Regions from separate parts of the Bradyrhizobium sp. NDS-1 genome, predicted to be linked through region 2. Evidence: predicted binding sites of a transcription regulator. Region 2 holds the regulator's gene; each other region holds the start of a gene.
What was found. Region 2 encodes LexA, which represses DNA repair genes until DNA is damaged. Its sites were predicted from a motif close to TGTTCNNNNTGTGTTCNG; they were not measured.
Positions count from the first base shown of each region.

Region 1 (6,380 bases), 1.7 Mb from region 2:
CAGGTGAATCGATGCGGCGGACCGTCAGGCACGGTTGCGAACGGCACCGTGACCAGTTCCGGCTTGTCGAACAGCCGCAAGGGGCGCAGCGGCGGTTCGCTCTCGACCCGTACAGGCCATTCGGCTTGCATGGCAGCGGCGAGATGATGCTGCGCCGGCGCGGCCAGCGCCGCACATTCGGGGATATGCGTATCCTGCGGCAGGTGCACGACGACGCGCTTTCCCCCGATGCGGGCGGCGATGCGATCGATCAGCGCGGCGAGCTCGTCATTGTCGTGGACATGGGCGTCGAGATCGCGCTGCTCCTGCACCACGATCTCGGTGCGGCTCGCCGACAGCCGCACCATGTCGAAGCCGAAGCCGGGATCGAGGGGATCGGCGAGCGCATCAAGGCGCTCGCGAAACAGACGGTCGATGACGGCGCTTTTCGTCACCGGACGGCCGGTTTCGACCGTGATCGCGCATACCACGCCGTCGGTGCGGAAGAACGCCGCCTCCAGGCGCCGCGCGCCCTTGCCCTGCTTCTCCATGGAGGCGATCAACGTGTCCGCAAGCCGCGACAGCGTCATCGCGATCATGGTGTCGGTCGCGATCGGCTCGGCAAAGCGCTTCTCCACGATGTAATCGGGCAGCGGTTTGCGCGGACTGATCGGCGCATCGCCCTGCCCCAGCGCATGCGCGAGCAGCGTGGAGAACCGCGCGCCGAACCGTGCCGTGATTTCGCCCGGCGCGCGCGCGGCGACGTCGCCGATGGTCTTCAGGCCGGCGCGGCGCAGGCCGGTGGTGACGGCCTCGCCCGCCCCGAGCGCGGACACCGGAAACCGATCGATCGCCGCCGCCTCTCCGCCATCGGGAACGACGCTGCCCGATGCCTGCCGCGTCAGCGTACGCGCACAGACCGACGTGCCGGCGATCGCCGCACCGACGGCAAAGCCCTGCCGGGCAAGCGCACGGACCAGCGTCGTTAGCAGCGCAGCCTCGCCGCCGAACAGATGGGCGCAGCCCGTAATATCCAGGAACAGCCCGTGCGGCGGATCGAGCGCGACCAACGGCGTGAAGCGGTCGCACCAGTCGGCGATGTCGCTGAGCGTCTTCGCATCGGCGGCAATATCGGCGTCGAACACACGCAAATCCGGGCACATCGCCCGCGCATTGGCCAGCGGCTGGCCGATATACAAGCCGAGGCGCTCGGCGGCCTCGTCCAGCGCATGGATCACCAGCGCGTTGTTGTCCTTGATGACGACGATGCTGGGTTCATCCGGCGCGCCGCTGCTCAACTGCAAAAACCGCTGGATCCGGTCGATGGGCAGGCGCGGCAGCCACAGGCTGAGAATACGTCGACGGCTCACTGAACTGGCACTCATCACATTTCCATTCCATGATCCACCGGCCGCACGGGCCATGACGATTGCGTAACAACTCGGCATCGAAGCGCGGCGCGCCCCAGGCACTCCACACCGAGCCCGGCGGCGAATGCGCCGCGCGCAGCATCCATCGCGTCTCCGCGGTCGACGGCAAAGGCTGCGCGGCCATGCGCAGCATCAGGCCGGTGACGCCGGAAGATTGCGCCGCCAGCGTCAGCTTGCGGCTCGCCACCAGATCGAACTGCCTGATATCGCCCCAGAGCTCGAGCACGACGGCGCCCAGCGCATCGCAGGCGAGCGCGTCGGCCGAGGTGCGCAGCGCGCTCTCGACATCGGCGGCGCGCACCATCACCATGCGGCGCGGATCAAGGCCGAGCTCGGCGAGGCCGCTCATCGACAGCGCGCCTGTCTCGATGTCCGAAAAATCCTGCCGCACCCACAGCAGCGGCTTACGCGCCGTCACGCGGCCCGCGAGCCCGGTGACAAAACCCGTCGCGGCGGCGCCCTGACGCCCCTCGCAAAACACCTCATGGATCGCCGCGCGCGCCAGCCCGCCCTTCAGCGCGCCGTCGGCCTCGTGATGGCCGAGCGCGACGCGGTCATGCTGATGCACGACCTCCGCCGTCTCGATGCGCTCGATCTGGCCACGCAAGATCGCAAGCGCGCTGCTACGTGCGCCGCTCATGCTCGCCGCTCCTCGGAAATTTGGTGCCGTGGTCTTCAAAAGAAGAACCAGCGGCTGGCTCATTTGTTCATGATATGTTCTAATATAAAGCTAACGGCGCCCGAAGAGTCAATCGAATTGGCGCGCCTAGGGATTCATGAGCGGAATCAAAGGGATTCTTGATGGACGTACAACGCAAGCTGGAAATCCTGGCGGATGCCGCCAAGTACGACGCGTCCTGTGCCTCCAGCGGCACCGAGAAGCGGGATTCCCGCGACGGCAAGGGCATGGGCTCGACCGCGCCCGGCATGGGCATCTGTCATTCCTACGCGCCGGACGGACGCTGCATCTCCCTGCTCAAGGTGCTGCTGACCAATGCCTGCAATTTCGATTGCCTCTATTGCGTCAACCGCGCCTCCTCCAACGTGGCGCGCGCCCGCTTCACCATCGACGAACTGGTCAAACTCACACTCGACTTCTACCGGCGCAATTACATCGAAGGGCTGTTCCTCTCCTCCGGCATCATCCGCAGTCCCGACTACACCATGGAGCAGGTGGTCAGCGTCGCGCGCAAATTGCGCGAGGAGCATCACTTCCGCGGCTACATTCATCTGAAGACCATCCCCGAAGCCGACGACGCGCTGATTGCGGAAGCCGGCAAATATGCCGACCGCCTCTCCATCAATATCGAGATGCCCCAGGAAACCAGCCTGCAGCAATTCGCGCCGGAGAAGGACGTGCGCGCGATCCGCCGCACCATGGGCCGGCTACGGCTGAAGCTCGACGAAGCCGAGGAAGCTCGCAGCGCGAAGACGAAAGCCAAGCCGCAGCGTTTCGCGCCCGCCGGGCAAAGCACGCAGATGATCGTCGGCGCCGACGCGGCCTCCGATCACACCATTCTCCACACCAGCGCCAATCTCTACGGCGCCTACCGGCTGCGGCGCGTCTACTATTCCGCGTTCAGCCCGATCCCCGACGCCAGCCGCGCGCTGCCCTTGCGCGCGCCGCCCTTGCTGCGCGAGCACCGGCTCTACCAGGCCGACTGGCTGATGCGGTTCTACGGCTTCGACGTTGCGGAGATCGTCGACGAGAGCGCGATGCTGCCGCTCGACATCGATCCAAAGCTCGCCTGGGCGTTGCGCCATCGCGACCATTTTCCACTCGACGTCAACCGCGCCAGCCGCGAGGAGCTTTTGCGCGTGCCGGGCTTCGGCACCAGGACGGTTGAACGCATCATCGCGACACGCCGCACCACCACGATCCGCCTCACCGATCTCGCGCGGCTTCACGTGCCCAAGCACAAGGCGCTACCGTTCATCGTCCTCAGCGATCACCGCCCCTCACCGCATCGTCTCGACGAGGCGCGACTGATCGAGCGGTTCAAGCCGAAGGCAACGCAACTGGGGTTTGGCTTCTGATGCAGTACATCACCCTCGACACCGAAACCGATTTCGACGGCTGGCGCAAAGCCGCGCGGACGCTCGTGCTTCATCTTGTGAAGCCCACCGATGTCACCTGGGCCGTGCAGGGCGGCGAAGCCGAACTGTTCGCGCCGCCCTCGCCGTTTCCGATCCTCGAGGTGAATGACGGCACCTTCAGCGTATCAGCAAAATTCGTCGAGCTCGCCAAGGCCGCGATCCTGCACCGTGATGTCGAGCGCTTTGCGATTCTCTATCGCCTGCTGTGGCGGCTGAGGGACCATCACGATCTCATCGAAATCGCGACCGATCCCGATGTCGCGCAGGTCACCGCCATGGCGAAAGCGGTCTATCGCGACGAGCACAAGATGCACGCCTTCGTGCGCTTCCGCGAGATCGGCCGGGAACGCGCGGCGCATTACGTCGCCTGGTTCGAACCGGAGCATCACATCGTCGAGCTCGCCGCGCCGTTCTTCGCCCGGCGCTTTGCCGACATGCCCTGGTCGATCCTGACGCCCGATTTGTGCGCGCATTGGGACGGCCACGCGCTCTCGTTCACACCGGGTGTCAGCAGGAGCGAAGCACCGGGCGCGGACCGGCTGGAGGAAACCTGGCGGCGCTACTATGCCAGCATCTTCAATCCGGCCCGGCTCAAGGTGAAGGCGATGCAGGCCGAGATGCCGAAGAAATACTGGAGGAACCTGCCCGAGGCTTCGATCATTAAGCCTCTGATCGAGGACGCCGAGCGCATGACCGGTGCCATGATCGCCAATGCCGCAACCGATCCGCACAAGCCTCAGAGGCGGCCGGAGGCTCCGATGAAGCGCAAGACCACAGTCGACAATCTCGAAGCTCTGCGCGAGGAAGCCGCGCATTGCCGCGCCTGCCATCTCTACAAGGACGCGACCCAGACCGTGTTCGGCGAAGGCCCGAGATCGGCAAACATCATGCTGGTCGGCGAGCAGCCCGGCGACAAGGAAGACCTCGCCGGCCATCCCTTCGTCGGTCCGGCCGGCCAGATGCTCGACCGTGCACTCGCGGAGGCCGGTGTCGACCGCAAGAAGGTCTATGTCACCAACGCGGTCAAACACTTCAAATTCGTGCCGCGTGGAAAGATCCGCCTGCACCAGAAGCCGAATACGCCTGAGATCCGGGCGTGCCGGCAATGGTATGAGCGGGAAGTTTCAGCAATTCAGCCCGATCTGATCGTGGCGATGGGGGCCACGGCTGCGCAAAGCGTGTTCGGCAAGATCACCCCGATCGGCAAGACCCGCGGTCGCCTCATCGAGCTTCCTGATGGGCGCAAGGCTTTGGTGACGGTGCACCCCTCCTATCTGCTGCGGCTACCCGATCCGGAAGCGAAGCTGCTGGAATATCAGCGCTTTGTCGAAGATTTGAAGATTGCTGCCAGCTTGCAGAAGAAGGCGGCGCGGGCCGCCTGAATATAACTGGAAGGAACGGCTTTGCGCGAACGGCTTTGCGCCGTTGTTGGCGAGCCGATCCGTCAAGAAGAACGAGCCCGCGCAATTCGCGGGCCATTGCATCTCTGCTTCGGCTCCAGCGTTACGACGCCGCGAGCGACTCCTCGACCAGCTTGACCCAGTAGGACGTGCCGAACACGATCGCCTCGTCGTTGAAATTGTAGGCGGGGTGATGCAGGCCGGCGCTGTCGCCGTTGCCGCAGAAGATGAAGGCGCCGGGCCGCGCCTCCAGCATATAGGCGAAATCCTCGCCGCCCATCAGCGGCGGCATCTCGTGCACCTTGGCTTCTCCGGCGACCTGCCCGGCGATGCGCCGCGCCACCTCGGTCTCCGCGGCATGGTTGTTCACCACGGGATAATTGCGCTTGTAGTGCAGGTCGATCTTCGCACCCGTGATCTGCGCCACGCCCGCGACCACCTCGTGCACGCGCTTCTCGATGAGCTTGCGCACTTCCGGCGACAGGGTGCGGATGGTGCCCCTCAGCGTCGCAGTCTGCGGAATGACGTTGCGGGCATTGCCGGCGTGGAATTCGCAGATCGAGATCACCGCCGATTCCAGCGGATCGACGCTGCGCGCAACGATCGATTGCAAGGCGGTGATCACCTGCGCGCCGACCAGTACGGAGTCCACGCATTTGTGCGGACGCGCGGCATGGCCGCCGAGGCCCTCGATCATGATGTCGACCTCGTCCGTCGCCGCCATGATCGGACCCGGCCGAATCGCGAACGAGCCGATCGGGATGCCGGGGCCGTTGTGCATGCCGTAGACTTGCTCGATTCCGAAGCGCTCCATCAGGCCGTCCTTGACCATGGCCGCCCCGCCGGCGCCGCCCTCCTCGGCCGGCTGGAAGATCACCACCGCATCGCCGGCGAAGTTGCGGGTCTCCGCGAGGTAGCGCGCTGCCCCGAGCAGCATCGCGGTGTGGCCGTCATGGCCGCAGGCGTGCATCTTGCCCGGAATCTTCGAGGCGTAAGGCAGGCTGGTCTGCTCGTCGACGGGTAGCGCATCCATGTCGGCACGCATGCCGATCACCTTGAGCCCCTCGCCCGCGGGCTTGCTGCCCTTGATCACGCCGACCACGCCGGTCTGGCCGAGCCCGGTCACGACCTCATCGCAGCCGAACTCGCGCAGACGGTCCGCGACGAATGCTGCGGTGCGATGAACGTCGTACAGCAGCTCCGGATGCTCATGGATGTCCCGGCGCCAGGCCTGAATATCGGGTTGAAGGTCGGCGACGCGGTTCACGATGGGCATGGAGGGTCTCGAACTTTGTTTGGATGAAGGACTATCTAGCATGCAAGCGTCGGTCCACCTAACTCCTGCCGATCGAGGAGTAGCCCTGTGCTCTCGTCATGGCCGGGCTTGTCCCGGTCGGCTGCGTCTGCCTATTAGAACAGAACGCTGAGTGACCATCCGGGTGGAAGCAGAATGCCAAGGCGGCTCGAAGGTGAG
Region 1 is NZ_CP136628.1:5,620,587-5,626,966, forward strand. Features, by position in the region: gene RX330_RS26265 (Y-family DNA polymerase) at 1-1,364, opposite strand, end outside; gene RX330_RS26270 (ImuA family protein) at 1,255-2,049, opposite strand; gene RX330_RS26275 (putative DNA modification/repair radical SAM protein) at 2,211-3,446, shown strand; gene RX330_RS26280 (UdgX family uracil-DNA binding protein) at 3,446-4,888, shown strand; gene RX330_RS26285 (M20 aminoacylase family protein) at 5,010-6,182, opposite strand; gene RX330_RS26290 (GMC family oxidoreductase) at 6,357-6,380, shown strand, end outside.
Region 1: the regulator LexA is predicted to act here: its motif matches at 2,114-2,131, upstream of RX330_RS26270 (ImuA family protein).

Region 2 (6,380 bases):
GCGCTGGCGGCGGCCGGCGAAGCCGGCATCACGCGGATGCTGGAGCTGTTGGAGGACGAGGTGCTGCGCTGCCTCGGCCTGTTGGGCGCCACCTCGTTTGCCGAAGTCGACAGATCCTGCCTGCGTCCGGCCACCGCCACCAACGCACCGAGCGTGTTCAGCGCGTTCCCGCTGTTCGACCACGAGCCTTATCGATACTGACTTGTCGAAAGCGACCCGTCGAAGGTGACTTGCCCACCGATGCTGAACTGAAAAGGACGCAATGACATCGCTCTCTCCCGGCAGCGCGGATGCGCTTCTGTTCGATCTCGGGCGCGTTGTGCTCGACATCGACTTCTCCAAGGCGATCGCCTGCTGGGCGGGACATGCCGGCTGCCGGCCCGAGGCGATCGTCGCGCGCTATGTGCGTGACGAGGCCTACCGGCTGCACGAGGTCGGCAGGATCAGCGACGAGGATTATTTCGCCTCGCTGCGCAGCTCGCTCGGAATCGGCATTTCGGACGCGCAGTTCCTCGAGGGCTGGAACGCGATCTTCGCCGGCGAGATGCCTGATATCGCCGAGCTGTTGCCGCGTGCGGCAAAGCGGATGCCGCTCTACGCATTCTCCAACACCAATCGGCCGCATGTCGATTATTTCTCGAAGGAATATGCCGGCCTGCTCGGCCATTTCCGCGAGCTGTATCTGTCGTCCAGCATCGGCCTGCGCAAACCGGATGCGGCGGCTTTCGACCATGTCGTCGCGGCGATCGGCGTCCCGGCGGAGCGCATCCTGTTTTTCGACGATCTCGCCGAGAACATCGAGGGAGCCCGGGCACGCGGCCTGACCGCCGTGCATGTCACCTCGCCGCGCGATGTCGGGAACGCATTGAAGGCACTGGGCATCTGAGGCCAGCCGGCCGTCGCCGCGGAACCGGCCTCCCGAAGGCAAAATTTGCACAGAATGGGGAACCAGTTCCCTTTGTGCATTTTTGTACAGAGTTCCGGGAACGGAATACCGCCCTTAGGACTCATGAGTCCGTTGGGACTTCTACATCGGACTTATCGACGTGCTGGGCAAAACCTATCTCACCAAGCAAGCCTCTCTCCTGCTTGAATTCGCAAGAACCACCTCGGATTCTGACCTTTCCGCCAAGCTGATCAGCAAGGCCGCCGACCTGAAATCCTTGGCCGATCCGCTACCGGACAAGGATCAAGGTCCCAAAGCTCCCGACGTCGCACTGGACGACGGCTCGGACCGACCGAGCGGGAGTTGACCGATGCTGGCCGTGGTGCTCGTCCTTCTCGTGCTCGCCATGGCCATCCTCATCCCGGTCTGTCTCGCCTTCCGGATCATGCCGCGACGGACGTGAGCTGCGTCCTCCGCTGGGGCCACGCAGGCTAAATCACCCTGCGTGCTGCTTTGCCTCGCGCCCGCACTCGGATAGAACTCTCGCCGGCCATTTATCGATGTGCTCAGCAGGAGTTTAGCCCTTGGCTTTGATGCCCGTTTCTGACGCGCTTGCCGCGGTACTGGCGGGTGCGGAGCCGCTGGCTGAACAGATGGCTCCGCTCGACGATGCCTACCATCGCGTGCTCGCGCGCGACGTCGCGGCGCGGCGCACGCAGCCGCCGCAGGCGATGTCGGCGATGGACGGCTATGCCGTCCGCGCCGCCGATGCGGCAACGATCGATTCCCGGCTGACGGTCATCGGCGAGGTCGCGGCGGGCCGTCCTTTCGCAAGAACGGTCGGCGCCGGCGAAGCCGTACGGATCTTCACCGGCGGCGTCATTCCCGACGGCGCCGACGCCGTCGTGATCCAGGAGGACACCGTCGCGGACGACAGCTGCGTCACGATCAAGCAAGCCGCGATCGCCGGACGGCACATCCGCCCGGTAGGCGTCGACTTCCGTGAAGGCGACGTCCTCTTGCGCAAGGGAACCCGGCTGACGGAGCGCGATCTCGCGCTCGCCGCCGCCATGAACTACCCCCACCTCGCCGTCTGCCGCCGTCCGAAGGTCGCGATCCTCGCCACCGGCGACGAACTGGTGATGCCGGGCTCAACGCCCGGGCACGGCCAGATCGTCTATTCCAATGGCTACGCCCTGCACGCGCTCGCCCGCAGCGAGGGCGCCGAGACCATCGACCTCGGTGTTGCCGCAGATACGCTTGCAGCCACCTCCGCCGGCATCCGCCGCGCCCGCGAGACCGAAACCGATATCCTGGTCACGACGGGCGGCGCATCTGTCGGCGACCACGATCTGGTCCAGCAAGCGCTCCGGGACGAAGGCATCTCAATGGCGTTCTGGAAGATCGCGATTCGGCCCGGCAAGCCGATGATGCACGGACGGCTCGGCGCGATGCGCGTGATCGGCCTGCCCGGCAATCCGGTGTCCTCCTATGTGTGCGCCTTCCTGTTCATGGTGCCGCTGATTCGCGCGCTGTCGGGCCGTTCGGTGATTCATCATCGCCGCGAGCGGGCCGTACTGGGCCGCGATCTCGGCGCCAACGACCAGCGCGAGGATTATCTGCGCGCGCGCCTGGAGCTGCGCGACGACGGCGCGCTCGTCGCCGTTCCCGTTAGCCATCAGGACTCCTCTCTGCTTGCGAATCTTGCTGCAGCACAGGTACTTCTCGTGCGCCCGCCGTTCGCGCCGAAGGCCGAGGCGGGCAGCCCTTGCGAGGTGCTGCGCCTCCCCGTCTGAACTGCGCGGCCACACGCATTCCGCGAACTCGCCCCTGTTCACGGTAAATTAAGCAGTTGCGGAACATGTATCGAACATATAGTGTCCGTTCATGATTTGTTTCGAGCATGTAGCGGCTTATCGCTGAATTCATCGTCTCGGAATCGAACGGCATCAACCGGGGGACTTAGGTCGAGATGTTAACGCGCAAACAATACGAGCTTCTGCGGTTCATCAGTGAACGTTTGAAGGAAAGCGGCGTGCCGCCGTCCTTCGACGAGATGAAGGATGCGCTCGACCTGCGCTCGAAGTCGGGCATCCACCGCCTGATCACCGCGCTCGAGGAGCGCGGCTTCATCCGCCGCCTGCCCAACCGCGCTCGGGCCATCGAAGTCATCAAGCTGCCGGAGCTTCAGGCTGCGGCCGGCAACCGGCGCGGCTTCACGCCGAGCGTCATCGAGGGCAATCTCGGCAAGGTGCGCGCGAGCTCCAGCCCGCCCGTCGACGAGGGCGAGCGGCCCGTCGCAGTGCCCGTGATGGGCCGCATCGCGGCCGGCACGCCGATCGAGGCGTTGCAGACCCGCAGCCACACCATCAGCGTGCCGCCCGACATGCTCGGCTCCGGCGAGCACTACGCGCTCGAAGTGCGCGGCGATTCCATGGTCGAGGCCGGCATCCTCGACGGCGACATGGCGCTGATCCAGCGCAACGAGAGCGCCGATACCGGCGACATCGTGGTGGCGCTGATCGACGACGAGGAGGCCACGCTCAAGCGCTTCCGCCGCCGCGGCGCCTCGATCGCACTCGAGCCCGCCAATGCCGCTTATGAGGTGCGCATCCTGCCGCCGAACCGCGTGAAGATTCAGGGCAAGCTGATCGGGCTTTACCGGAAGTACTGAGAGCCCTCGGCGGTCATTCGATACCCATGATTCCGACTGGAGCGGATCTGATCCGCTCCTGCTGGACAATCTTCTGGTCTTGCGCAGATTGTCCGGCCCCTCTTCAGAGGCGACGCCTCGGCGTGTCGCCACAAGCCCCCATTGCTTCGCGGTCTCGAGTCCTCGAGCAGACATGACGCATCGGCGCCCGCGCGCCGCTGACGTTGGTCCTCGCCGAATGCATTGATGTGAGCTTTGTTCCTGTCGGATTCGAAAAGATAATTTGATCGCGTCCCGCAGACCAGCCGCAGATTTGCCTACAACCAAGCAGAGCGTTGCGTGCTTCCACTCTGATAGAGGCTTGCGCCTCCGAGGGAGGCGCGGGTTGCTATCTTCGAATGAGGAGCACCCGATGTGTGACTACAGCCTGCATGCCGTTGCATCGCGCCCCGCCGAAGTCGGCGAGACGATCGTGTCGACAACGTTCCGCGGCACCTCGACGCGTGGCTTTGCTTCTGCCGCCGATCCGACCGTGGCCGTCTGTCTGCTGCCCGGGACGGAGCTCGCCTTCGCCGACAACGTCCGCTACGACAATCGCTGGATCTGGACGCGCACCGTCAATTCGCGCGTCGGCAAGTTCGGCAAGATCGATCCGCACATTCCCGATCGCCACCACGACGCGATCGAATTCCCTGACGGTAAATACGTGCTTGTGACACAACTCGTCGAAGGCCAGCGTGCCACCGTGTTGCAATTGCCGGTGACCCAGCCCGTCGGCGAGCGCGAGCACAAGCCGCAGATCATCGACGACAGCCGGTCGCCGGTCACGCGCCTGCCGATCGGCTGACGCCACCTCGACTGACAACTGGATGCCGCCAGGATTGAAGTGCCATCGCCGGCAGACGCCGGCGAGATGGCATGGTTCGTGTTTTCACGAACATCGATCGGCCCGCCCGGCGCCGCACGAAGTTTGAGCCGTCCTGCCTGAATTTTGAACGTCCGCTCCGCAGCCAAATGACCGATGCTGTCGTGGTTTGAGGCGGCGGACACGCTCGATGAAGACCTTCATTCGCGTCGTTGAACTCTGGGTGCCCGACCGGACGCGCAGGCGTCTGGAATTCGGCGGCGGCCTCTACGGCGAAGGGCTGTCCGCGTTCAAGTCCGTGAGCGAGGACCTGCACTTCGGATATGACGAGGGACTTCCCGGCAAGGCCTGGGCCTCTGGCCATCCCGTCATCCTCACGACCTTCGCCAACTCCTATTTCAAACGGACCGAGCAGGCCGTCGCGGCCGGCCTCACCTGCGGCGTGGCGGTGCCGGTGTTCGCGGGCGAATTCCTGCAAGCCGTGATGGTGCTGTTCTGCGGGGACGACGAGGCGCATGTCGGCGCGATCGAACTCTGGCACAACGATCCCGATCGCTCCCACGAGATGGCGCTCGTCAACGGCTATTACGGCATGGCGGACATGTTCGAATTCAACTCCCGCCACACCAGGTTTCCGCGCGGCTTCGGCCTGCCCGGACGCACCTGGAAGGCGGGTCTGCCGCTGATCATCAAGGACCTGCACGACGCCAAGAGCTTCCTGCGCTGGGAGGACGCGGCCAAGATCGGGATCAATTTGGGGGTCGGCGTGCCCTACCGAACCGGCACCGAGACGTGGGTTCTGACATTGCTCTCCGCGCAGGCAACCCCGATTGCGCGACGCTTCGAGATCTGGGTCCCGAACGAGGCCCGCTCAGTGCTGGTCTTTCGCGCCGGCGATTGCAGCGCGCAGACCGACCTTGCCGCGCTCTACGCGGGTAGATCCATCGGCAGGGGCGAAGGCAGCATCGGCGGCGCATGGGCCACCGGCATGCCGGCGCTCGACGACGATCTCACCCATGACAGCTCGATCGCCGGCTCCGAGGCCCGCGTAGCCGGGCTGAGCCGGATGGTGGCCCTGCCGGTCATCGACAACGCAAGGCTGGAAGCCGTGCTGGCCTGGTATCTGTAAATCGCAATCAATCGTCGGCCTGCAAGTCAGCCTCCGACGGCGTAGCGTCCCGGTTGCGGAGCGCCACCTTCGGCGCAAGGCTGCCGTCGAAATCACCTTCGCCGGCACCGGCGGGCAACCACGGGCGGTTCGTGCCTCTCGCCCTCACCGCCTGCACGGAAAAACCCTCGCCACGCTGCGTCAGGGCCAGCGCACCCTGGCGAGCGAGCCGCTGCCGATCGACCACCATTGCCGCGCAATCGGGCGGCGCGGGCCGCGACGCCACCACCAGTGCAGCCCGGCTGCAATCGTCCGCCAGCGCGTCGATGCGCGAGGCCAGCGCGACCAGCCGCCCGTCGGCGAGCGGCGTCACGCAGCCGGACTCGTCGCACGACACGCCCTCGGCCAGCGCGCTGCTGCCGGCATCGCGCGGATCAGCGTCGGCCGCCAGCCACTCCTTCAGCAGGAAATTGTCCTTGCCCGTCCTGATCAGGTGCAACCGCCCGTCCCCGCCGCGCACCGCGACGCTCGCGCCATCCCCTGCAATCAGGATATCGGGCTGCCGCACCGACAGGCCCCAGGCGATGGAGGCCAGCAGCACCACGGCACCGCACCAGCGCAGGGGCGTCCGCAGCAGACCCATCACGATGATGCCGAGGCTTGCTGCAATCAGTGGCGCGATGCCAAAGGCTGGAATGCGGCCGACCGCGCCCGGCAAGGCCGCCACCCAGCGCGAGACCGCAACCATCCAGTCGATGCCAATCCCCATCAGCCACCAGAACGCGCCGTCGAGCCCGAAGGGCGCCGCGAGCAATCCCAACAGGCCTGCCGGCATCACCAGTGCGGAGACCACCGGCATCGCACCGAG
Region 2 is NZ_CP136628.1:3,917,735-3,924,114, reverse strand. Features, by position in the region: gene RX330_RS18510 (alpha-hydroxy acid oxidase) at 1-201, shown strand, start outside; gene RX330_RS18505 (HAD family hydrolase) at 263-886, shown strand; gene RX330_RS18500 (hypothetical protein) at 1,047-1,253, shown strand; gene glp (gephyrin-like molybdotransferase Glp) at 1,471-2,682, shown strand; gene lexA (transcriptional repressor LexA) at 2,859-3,560, shown strand; gene RX330_RS18485 (hypothetical protein) at 3,952-4,386, shown strand; gene RX330_RS18480 (GAF domain-containing protein) at 4,595-5,533, shown strand; gene RX330_RS18475 (ComEC/Rec2 family competence protein) at 5,541-6,380, opposite strand, start outside.

Region 3 (6,380 bases), 860 kb from region 2:
TAAAGCCGTTCGTGAGGCGGGTGAACCGACGCGACGCCATGCGCAGCGAAAGGTTCTGGCGTTCAACGTAGCTGGTTGAAACGTACTGCTCGGGATCGCCCGATACTACGTCACGGCTTACAGCTACTACGGCGGCGGGCGAGTAGCGGCCCTGCGCTTCCTTTACCAGATGGGTTACGCTGTAGGTCTTTACGATCACGCCATGGGAAGCGTCCGGGCCGAAGGCGTCGCGGATTGCTACCCGGTAGGGGTGGAAGCCGTCCGTGCTGATCTCCGGCTGGCCGATCACGCGCTGGCGCAGGTCGTGTAGGAAGTCCATCGTGCTTTCGGCATTCCGCTTGCCGACGCCCCAGCTAATGATTGCCTTCTGCGTCCCGGCCATGCCGATGAAAACGTACTGATCACCCTTGGCGTTGATCTCGTGACGCTGGACGTTCTTTTGCTTCTTGCCGACGAAGCTCCAAAGCTCGTCAAGTTCAAGGCGTTCGGTGCGGACGCCGACCATGATGCGGTCGTGCAGCTCCATGCAGCCCATGCCGACACGGAGGGCCAGGCTGGCGACGGTGCCACGGTTGACGCCGGTAAGACGCGAGGCGGTACGGATGCCGACGCCCTCGCAAAGGGCGGCAATGACTTCAACTTGCTTATCTCGGGACAGGACGTTCATGAGGGCGCAATCCTCGTTTTGGATTGGCCCCGGCGGACTCTAGAAAATACGCCTTCCAGGGCGTATATTCTGATTTGGTCGTCCGGCCCGGGGCGCAATCTCGGGTTCGATGGCTAGGGATCGGCAGCGTTCCAGCGCCGTCGGTCCCGCTAATTCTCGGCTGCCCTGCCGGGATTAGAACCCGGACCTCTCCGCGTGTAACAGCGAGCGTCCTACCATTAGACTACAGGGCACCTTTTCGAAGCCGCATCGTCCAACCGATGCGGCTTTTTTGTTTGTATGTTTCCAATCCCAGCAAGTCAAGCAATGTTTGGTTTTGTGAGTGGATTTACGACTAGAATGGTATCTCTATTTTTGGTGGGAAGATTTCCACACAGGTGGCCTGTGGATAGAATAGTAACGCTTGATTGAGGTTTGGTATCGTGCAATAAAAAGGGCGCGCAGGATTCACGGTCCTAGCGCGCCCTATGTCCTCACCCGGTCAAGAGCAGAGGAGGTTGCGAAGAAGATGACGGTCCAACAAGCGAGTGGGGGTCCGTGACCCCTTATGACCCGCCTACAAGGGCGTCTTTGCTTTGTGCCGCTTCGCAACGGCACTCTTAATCCTATAGCACATAGGTGCGTTGGGAGCAACAAATGTCTGACGAATCTAAGGGAATCGACCCTTACGAGACGGTCTTGGCTGATCTCTACGCGAAGCGCGATCAGATTGCGCAAGCTATTGCCGCCATTGAAGGGCTGCGCGGCGGCGCCATGGGCGGCAGTTCTAATGCCGGTGGCGCTGCTCCGTCGGGAGGGGCTTCAAAGCCGAATAATGGCTCTCTGGATCACCCCGGGGCTCTCCTGGGCATGTCTATCGTTGACGCGGCGAAAGCCCTACTTGCACACAAGCGAACCCCACTAAAGAATCCCGATTTCGCCGCCATGTTCAAGGCTGGCGGCCTTCACATGAACTCTAAAGAGCCCGCGAACACCATTGGATCGGTGCTGACCCGTCGTATGACTGAGGTTGGTGACGTGGTGAGAGTGGGGCGCGGGACTTGGGGCCTGAAAGAATGGTACCCAAACCGAAGCTTCAAGGTGAAGGACGACGAAAAGAAGGACGATAAGAAGCCTCAACAAGAGCCCGGGAAGATCGGGCTTGATGCCGCGCTGGAATAAGAAAGAGGCCGCCCAATGAGGCGGCCCATCGGTTATGGCAAAGCACAGTCCCTCCAAAAACCCTGATTTGATTATCGGGCCGCTGCCGGTGGCAGCGGTCAATAAGACGTTGGGGACGGAGATTGATGCAGGAGATGTCATATTGACCCGGGGCGCTCAGCGCCACGCGAATAAACGCCACCCCCAAGACTATCCTAAGTGTTTGCCGCACCTTGCAAGTGTGATCGCGAACCCCCGCTATATCGGAGACGATCACAACAATAGCGGTATCGAGATTTGGGGGTATGTAGCAGCTCTTGGAGCGCTGGTTTTAGTCGCGGTCGAATTGGTTCCCGACGAAAACGGCTGCTATCAGATATCAAGTTTTTATATGGTGTCTGAGAAGAAGGCTAACGCCAGGCGATTGAAGGGTTTCTTGAAGGTCGTGGTAGTCTAACTGAAAAGGGCTCCGATGCAGATCGGAGCCCTTTTAGTATACTTTCGGGAAATTAGATTTGCTGGGATGCCCACACCCAGATCTCTTCGCCGATTGCTCGACTACTTTGCCTGACGAACGTTCGATCATCAGGCGCGTGAGGAGGCCGTTCTCACCTCAAAACTCGCTTCCCGTTGGACAACCCTCGCATAGCGGTTTTGTTTCCGCAAGGCTGAAGTAGCCCAAAACAGTGACACTTTGGTTACTTTTGCCGGGGAATTTGTGCCAAAAGTCCGGCTTCAGGTTCGATATAAGGATGAAATCTCGGAATTCCACCCCGAAACGGACCTATTTGCAGGTCCCTGCAAAGTTACCCTCCGAGGTAACGGACTGGGTGAGACACACAGGGGGCCGCCAACTGAGGCGGCCTTACTTTTTCGGAGGAGGCTCTAGCCTGCTAGCAAGCAGCAACCACGCCTCAGCCGAGTTTTGGAGCGCCGTCTTTCGGCGGCCAATATTACGCTCAGCCTGCGCTAGCTGTTCGGCGGCCTTCTGTCTGCATTCGTCCGCGGTAAAATTCATGCCGCGATTAGATCTACTTCGGCGCGGCTTGTCTGGTCAAAACAGGACACCATGCTGAGGGGGGGGTCAATGCTCCTTGCGGAGCTTCCTGATAAGCGCCTTTTGATCGTCGATATGCTCTTGCACGACCTGCCGAGCTTCGTCGGTCCGCTGATCGTCCGCGGGCTTCTTCTGTGGCGGACCCTCGTTGCTCATCGTTGCATTCCATCAGCGTTGATCCGGTAAGGATTGATTCACCTCAACGATTTGAGTTCCGTTTTCAAATCAGGCCACTCCCAAAATCAAACTAGGCCACTGCGCTCGGAAACAGGCCACCGCCACGAAAGCCCAAAAGAACATATTGCGAACCTAGAACAAATAGGGTACATTGCTTTTGTCGACGAGCCGCCTCGCAACCGTTTGTCCCTCACGCGAATCCTCGCCATAAGGAGCACGACCCAATGTCCGCCACTGCCCTGCGTATCGTCGAAGGATCTTCCATGGACAAGAGTAAAGCTCTGGCCGCCGCGCTCTCTCAGATCGAGCGCCAGTTCGGCAAGGGCTCGGTGATGAAGCTCGGCAAGAACGATCGCTCGATGGATGTCGAGGCGGTCTCGTCCGGGTCCCTCGGGCTCGATATCGCGCTCGGCATCGGCGGCCTGCCCAAGGGGCGTGTCGTGGAAATCTACGGGCCGGAATCCTCAGGCAAGACGACCTTGGCGCTGCACACGGTGGCGGAAGCGCAGAAGAAGGGCGGCATCTGCGCCTTCATCGACGCCGAGCACGCGCTCGACCCGGTCTATGCCAGAAAGCTGGGCGTCAACATCGACGAGCTCCTGATCTCGCAGCCTGACACCGGTGAGCAGGCGCTGGAAATCTGCGACACGCTGGTGCGCTCGGGTGCGGTCGACGTTCTGGTGGTGGATTCGGTCGCGGCCCTGGTGCCGAAAGCCGAGCTCGAGGGCGAGATGGGCGATGCGCTGCCGGGCCTGCAAGCGCGGTTGATGAGCCAGGCGCTGCGCAAGCTGACGGCCTCGATCAACAAGTCCAACACCATGGTGATCTTCATCAACCAGATCCGCATGAAGATCGGTGTGATGTACGGCTCGCCCGAGACCACCACCGGCGGCAACGCGCTGAAATTCTACGCCTCCGTCCGCCTCGACATCCGCCGCATCGGCGCGATCAAGGAGCGCGACGAGGTGGTCGGCAACACCACCCGTGTCAAGGTGGTGAAGAACAAGCTGGCGCCGCCCTTCAAGCAGGTCGAGTTCGACATCATGTACGGCGAGGGCGTGTCCAAGATGGGCGAGATCCTCGATCTCGGCGTCAAGGCCGGCATCGTCGAGAAGTCAGGCGCCTGGTTCTCCTATGACAGCCAGCGCCTCGGCCAGGGCCGCGAGAACTCGAAAGCGTTCCTGAAGGCCAACCCCGACATCACCGCCAAGATCGAGACCTCGATCCGCCAGAACTCCGGCCTGATCGCCGAGCAGATCCTGGCCGGCACGCCGGAGCGCGACGCCGACGGCGAGGAGCCGGCGGACGAGTAAGTCTTAACGCGAAGGTTTTTCGCGAGGAGCGGGCGCTGAAGACGTTGAGTTGCCGACGTCGTCAGCGCCCGTTTCGTTTTGCATGAGAGGGGCCTGCCGACCATGAAGCGCGTGATCCTGACGAGTTCGTCCGGCGTCAGCCTCGCGCTCGCGGATCGTGCTGACTTGGTCATTCCCTTCATCTATCGCTTCGTTTCGGGGCCACTTCCGTCAGCTGGCCATCTCAACGGTTATCTCGCCTGGCGCGAGTCCAGGACATGGTACGATGAGATGCACTGGTCGGATTGCGTTCCCGTCCGCTATTCGCTCCTTCTCAGGCGACAGGATCGAGCTGGCGCGTTGCTCTGGGTCTGCGAGAATTACGGGGTCGATGTCATCGAACTGTGGTTCGACTCCGAACCAAACAGTCAATTGCAGCTGGTCTGGATCCTCGATTACCTGCGTTCCAAACCACCATCCGCCACTGAGAAGCTGCGGTTGCGACATGTCGATTTCGACCTGCGCGGAGCCGACCCAGCCGCGCTTCGTCTGCGCGACGTGCAGGAGTTCGATCTGGCAGAAAGCGATTTTGCGATCGCCAGCATGGCCTGGGAGGCTTACCGTGCGCCGACGCCAGAGCTTTGCGCCGGGCTGCTCGGCAGACAGCTCGGCAGTTTGCGTTTTCTGAAGCCTGCCATGGAAGACCTGCTCGCAGAGTTGCCTTCAACGACGGGACTGGGGGCGACCGAGACGCGGCTTATCGAACTCATCGCAACAGGGCACAATCGTACCGATGAACTATTTCGGCCGGGTGCTCTGGGGACGGGGATGTTCGATCGATGGGAGTTGGGCGCGCTGCTCGAAGGACTTGCATTCGGCCCTGCGCCAGCGATCGCGGGTCTGGACGCCAAGCTGGCGACACTCGATCCGGACAACGCGCGCAGTCGCAACGCCGCCTATCGCCGGAGCCGCCTGTCGCTGACCGAATTCGGCAAAGCGGTTCTGGAGGGCCGGGAGGATTTCCGCCGTCATAATCCGATCAGACGCTGGTGGGGCGGCACGCTCCTCACCAACGAACGGCTCTGGCGTTGGGATGGGCAAAGGCGAGTGTTGGTTGCGCCTTAGGTCGGGACCGTAGGATCGTAGGGTGGGCAAAGGCGCGCAAGCGCCGTGCCCACGATCTTTCACCGCATATGGAGGTGGCGGGCACGCTTGCGCTTTGCCCACCCTACGAAACCTCCGTCGTGTCCTACTCCGCGGCTTGCGCGTAATCGCTCACCGGCGGGCAGGAGCACACGAGGTTACGGTCGCCATAGACGTTGTCGACGCGGCCCACCGGGCTCCAGTATTTATCGGTGCGCGAGCTGCCCGCGGGGAAGCAGCCCTCGGCGCGGGTGTAGGGGCGATTCCAATCGTCGCCCGCGATGTCGTGCACGGTGTGCGGGGCGTGGCGCAACGGCGAGGCTTCGATCTTGAAGCGGCCGGCTTCGACCTCGGCGATCTCTTTCCGGATCGCGATCATGGCGTCGCAAAAACGATCCAGCTCGGCCTTCGATTCCGATTCGGTCGGCTCGATCATCAGCGTGCCCGGCACCGGGAAGCTCATGGTCGGCGCGTGGAAGCCGTAATCGATCAGGCGCTTTGCGATGTCGTCCACGGTGACGCCGCTTGTCGTCTTCAACGCACGCGGGTCGACGATGCATTCATGCGCGACGCGGCCCCTGGCGTTCTTGTAGAGCACCGGGAAGTGCGGATCGAGCCTTGCCGCGATGTAGTTGGCGTTGAGGATTGCGATCTCGGTGGCGCGCTTCAGGCCTTCGCCGCCCATCATCAGGATGTAGATGTAGGAGATGGTCAGGATGGAGGCCGAGCCGAACGGTGCGGCCGAGACCGGGCCGACAGGCGCGTCGCCTTGCGTCGCCGGATGACCGGGCAGGAACGGCGCGAGGTGTGCCTTGACGCCGATCGGGCCCATGCCGGGGCCGCCGCCGCCATGCGGGATGCAGAAGGTCTTGTGCAGATTGAGATGGCTGACATCGGCGCCGTA
Region 3 is NZ_CP136628.1:3,062,585-3,068,964, forward strand. Features, by position in the region: gene RX330_RS14170 (transposase) at 1-667, opposite strand, end outside; tRNA gene RX330_RS14175 (tRNA-OTHER) at 828-900, opposite strand; gene RX330_RS14180 (winged helix-turn-helix domain-containing protein) at 1,304-1,828, shown strand; gene RX330_RS14185 (PBECR2 nuclease fold domain-containing protein) at 1,863-2,264, shown strand; gene recA (recombinase RecA) at 3,266-4,354, shown strand; gene RX330_RS14195 (hypothetical protein) at 4,457-5,458, shown strand; gene gcvP (aminomethyl-transferring glycine dehydrogenase) at 5,583-6,380, opposite strand, start outside.
Region 3: the regulator LexA is predicted to act here: its motif matches at 3,175-3,192, upstream of recA (recombinase RecA).